DNA from 2 places in the Streptomyces sp. CC0208 genome. Region 2 is predicted to be linked to the other one. Evidence: riboswitches for the same ligand, from Rfam matches in the RefSeq annotation. Region 2 holds a riboswitch; the other holds the start of a gene.
The links. Region 2 has a riboswitch for glycine ahead of gcvT (glycine cleavage system aminomethyltransferase GcvT). Riboswitches for the same ligand answer to the same signal wherever they lie in the genome.

Region 1 (2,193 bases), 4.8 Mb from region 2:
GACCGCGAGCAGCACCTGCGCGGTGCAGATGTTGCTGGTCGCCTTCTCCCGGCGGATGTGCTGCTCACGCGTCTGCAGCGCGAGCCGGTAGGCCTTGTTGCCGTCGGCGTCCACGGACACGCCCACGAGCCGCCCGGGCAGGCTCCTGGCGAACTTCTCCTGGACGGCCATGTATCCGGCGTGCGGCCCGCCGAAGCCCATCGGCACACCGAACCGCTGCGTGGTCCCGACCGCGATGTCCGCCCCGAGCTCACCCGGCGACCTCAGCAGGGTCAGCGCGAGCAGATCGGCGGCGACGGTCACGAGCGCGCCGAGCTCGTGAGCCTGGTCGATGAGCGGCTTGATGTCCCGTACGACCCCGGAGGCGCCGGGGTACTGGACCAGCACGCCGTTGATCTCACGCCCGGCGACCTCGGCCGGGATCCCGTCGCTGAGGTCGGCGACCACGACCTCGAGGCCGGTCGGCTCGGCACGGGTCTGGATCACGGCGATGGTCTGCGGCAGCACGTCGGCGTCGACGAGGAAGAGCCCCTTCTTGTTCTTCCCCATCCGGCGGGACAGTGCCATGGCCTCGGCCGCCGCGGTCCCCTCGTCGAGCAGCGAGGCTCCGGAGGTGGGCAGCCCGGTGAGGTCGGCGACCATGGTCTGGAAGTTGAGCAGAGCCTCGAGCCGTCCCTGCGAGATCTCCGGCTGGTACGGCGTGTAGGCCGTGTACCAGGCCGGGTTCTCCATGACGTTGCGCAGGATGACGGGCGGGGTGAAGGTGCCGTAGTACCCGAGTCCGATCATGGAGTCGAGCACCTGGTTGCGGTCGGCCAGCGACCGCAGCTCGGCCAGCACCTCGGCCTCGGTGCGCGCACCGGGCAGTTCCAGCGCATCGGCGTTCTTGATCACATCCGGCACCGCGGCGGCCGTGAGCTCGTCCAGCGAGCCGTAGCCGACCTGCGCGAGCATCTTGGCGCGAGCCTCGTGGTCAGGGCCGATGTGACGCTGCTCGAAGGGAATTCCCTGTTCGAGCTCGGAGAGCGGAATGCGGTGGGCGGTCATTGCGGAGGCCTCCTGGTCTGACGCGACCTTCGAGGGGTACCCCGGCGCGGGTACCCCGACGGCCTCCCCCTCTGTCATCTCAACCTGAGAGCTTCACCGGACCACCCGAAGGCCGCCCGGCTTTCACCGTCGGTGAGGGCGGAAGCCGTCGACACCCGCCCTGCTTTCCAGAGTGACCTCGTCCGTGCGGTACGTGAGCCTGAGAGATTCCGGGGAGGATTTGCTCCTTCGGCGCCTCCGATGGTGTCCGGAGGACTCTCCCGCGCGGGGTCAGCAGCCGCTCGCAAGCCTACCAGCGAGGTCACCGCACGGGTCTTCGAGTGGCCGCACGCCCCGATGTGCTCTTTCGTAGTGCTTACGACCGCTTCGGATGAGTTGCGACCAAGTGGAGGGCACGTGCAGACCGACATCGATCCGCGCAACCTGATCGGCCGCAAGGCGTTCGACCGCAACGGCACCAGGATCGGCACCGTCGACGAGGTCTACCTCGACGACGCGACGGGCGTGCCGGAGTGGGCCGCCATACGCACCGGCCTCTTCACCCGGGACGCCTTCGTGCCCCTGGAGCCGAGCGAACTGGTGGACGGCTCCCTGCACGTCCCCTTCGACCGCACCCTCATCAAGGACGCCCCCGACTTCGGCGTGGGCCGCCACCTCTCCCCCGACCAGGAACTCCAGCTCTACCACCACTACGGCCTCGACCTGGCCACACCACCGCCGTTCCCGGACCGGAACTTCGGCAGACTGGCAGGCACGGAGGACGTGGAGGCCTGACGACCACCCCTGACGCTCCCAGCACCAAAGCCTGCGCTCTTCGCCCCCCGTCACACGCCCCACACCTGACCGCCTCTAACGGACACCCCGGCCCCGCGAGACAGGCAGCGAGCCCCGGCACGAGCCGTCACGACAGAGCAGCGCCGACCGCGCACCGACCGAGGCCCAGCCCGACCCCCACCAGCCCCCGCCAGACACGCCTTAAGCCCCCGAGCGAGCCGTCACGACAGACCAGCACCGGCCCCCCACCCGACCGAAGCCCAACCCGACCGACACCAGCCCCCGCCAGACACGCCTTAAGCCCCCTGCGAGCCGTCACGACAGACCAGCACCGGCCCCCCACCCGACCGAAGCCCAACCCGACCGACACCA
Region 2 (2,193 bases):
GCGGCGGCGCGCTCGGCGGCCCGCTGGAGCGCCTCCCGCCCGACGAAGTCCCCGTCCTTCTCGAACTTCACGACCCGGCCGAGCCCGGCGTCGAAGGGCGTCAGCTCCCGCGAGAGCTCGTGCCCGTACAGCGGCATGCCCGCTTCCAGGCGCAGCGTGTCCCGGCAGGACAGTCCGCACGGGACGAGCCCGACGCCCTCGCCGGCCTTGGTCAGCGCCTGCCACAGTTCGACCGCGTGCTCCGGCTTCACGAACAGCTCGAAGCCGTCCTCACCGGTGTACCCGGTGCGCGCGATCAGCGCCGGCACCCCGGCGACCGTGCCCGGCAGACCGGCGTAGTACTTGAGGCCGTCGAGGTCCGCGTCGGTCAGGGACGCGAGGATCCCGGGGGACTGAGGCCCCTGTACGGCGATCAGCGCGTAGGCGTCCCGGTCGTCACGCACCTCGGCGTCGAAGCCGGCCGCGCGCTCGGTCAGTGCGTCGAGCACGACCTGGGCGTTGGAGGCGTTGGCGACCACCATGTACTCGGTCTCGCCGAGCCGGTAGACGATCAGGTCGTCCAGGATGCCGCCGTCGGCCTGGCAGATCATGGTGTAGCGGGCCCGGCCGACGCCGACGGAGGCGATGTTGCCGACGAGGGCGAAGTTCAGCAGCTGTGCGGCCTGCGGTCCGGTCACGGTGATCTCGCCCATGTGGGAGAGGTCGAAGAGCCCGGCTTGCGTGCGTACCGCGTTGTGTTCGTCGCGCTCGGAGCCGTACCGCAGGGGCATGTCCCAGCCGGCGAAGTCGGTCATGGTCGCACCGAGCGAGCGGTGCAGGGCGTCGAGTGCGGTGAGACGGGGTTCAGAACTGCTCATCGGACGGTCGTCTCCAAGGATCCCAGGACATGGGTGTGACGGGCGAGGTATTCCTCCCCATCTGTCATCGGAACCTGAGAGGTTCGCCATGAAGAACATGGCTTGCACCGTGGGTGGGGCCGCCTTCGAGGGGGCGGCCCGCTTTTCAGATGTGCCTCGCCCGCGCGGTAACGGGGCCTGAGAGATTCAAGGGAGGGACTTGCTCCTTCGGCGCCCGGGTACACGTACCCCGGGACTCTCCCGCGCGGATTCAAGCGGCCGGTATGCAGTTGGCGCCGACATCATTGCACGCCTCGGACGCCGACGGCAGGGCTGCCTCGGCCCCTCCCTTCTGTAACCGGCTTGTGGCGGTACGCGTACAGAAACGCGAGAGATCGTCCATTACCTTCTCTTTACGCTCGGTGGGGAGGGGAACCCCGACCCCGGAGGAGGACGATGACGGTGAACAGGACCACGGCGTACGCGACGACCTCGGCCCTCGCGCTGCCGGAGCAGCCCGCGGCCCCGGCCGTCGAGGCCCGCGGCGCCCGCCCGGTCGTCCGTGACCTGCGCGACCGCGCCGGCCGCAGCCCGCACGCCCTGCTCTTCGGCCCCGGCGACCTCGTCGTCATCACCGGCCTGCCCGGCAGCGGCAAGTCCACGCTGATGAAGCGCGCGGTCACGGGGATCGGAGTCGACTCCCAGGACACCCGTGACCGCTGGGACGCCCGGCTCTCCCGCCTACTGCCGTACGCCCTCTACCGCCCGCTGGTCCGGCTCGCGCACTACGCCGGACTGCGCCGCGCCCTGCGCTCCGGCGAGGGAGTCGTGGTGCACGACTGCGGGACGCAGGCCTGGGTGCGGGGCTGGCTGGCCCGCGAGGCCCGGCGCCGGGGCGGCACCCTGCACCTGCTGCTGCTCGACGTCACGGCGGACACCGCGCTGGAGGGCCAGCGCGAGCGCGGCCGGGAGGTCTCGCGGTATGCCTTCCTGCGGCACCGGGGGGCCGCCGCGCGGCTGATCCGCTCCGTGGAGCGCGGCGATCTGCCCCAGGGCTGCGGCTCGGCGGTGCTGATCGACCGGGAGGCGGCGGACGTCCTGCGGCGGATCGGGTTCACGGGCTGAGTCGCGAACCGCCCGCACCCGCTAGCCTTTCAGCCACATCAGCGGTTCACAGCAGGCGGTCAGACAGATGGACTTCCCAGCGGATCTTCCCGCGGACTTCCCGGCGCACTCGGCACACCCCCATCCGCACGGCGGCTGGCCCGGCAACGAGCTGGAGGAGGTGCTCTCGGCCTCCCTCGGCATGCCCTCCGCGGGCGGCCGGATCATCGAGGTGCTCGGCCGCAGCTTCGTC

Region 1: it holds a riboswitch for glycine, as region 2 does, so the genes downstream of both, gcvP (aminomethyl-transferring glycine dehydrogenase) here and gcvT (glycine cleavage system aminomethyltransferase GcvT) in region 2, are expected to answer to the same signal.

What each region holds. Positions count from the first base shown of each region.
Region 1 is NZ_CP031969.1:7,520,471-7,522,663, reverse strand. It holds gene gcvP (aminomethyl-transferring glycine dehydrogenase) at 1-1,047, opposite strand, end outside; glycine riboswitch at 1,225-1,320, opposite strand; gene D1369_RS34560 (PRC-barrel domain-containing protein) at 1,444-1,821, shown strand.
Region 2 is NZ_CP031969.1:2,742,820-2,745,012, reverse strand. It holds gene gcvT (glycine cleavage system aminomethyltransferase GcvT) at 1-857, opposite strand, end outside; glycine riboswitch at 1,013-1,110, opposite strand; gene D1369_RS12295 (AAA family ATPase) at 1,293-1,961, shown strand; gene D1369_RS12290 (enhanced serine sensitivity protein SseB) at 2,029-2,193, shown strand, end outside.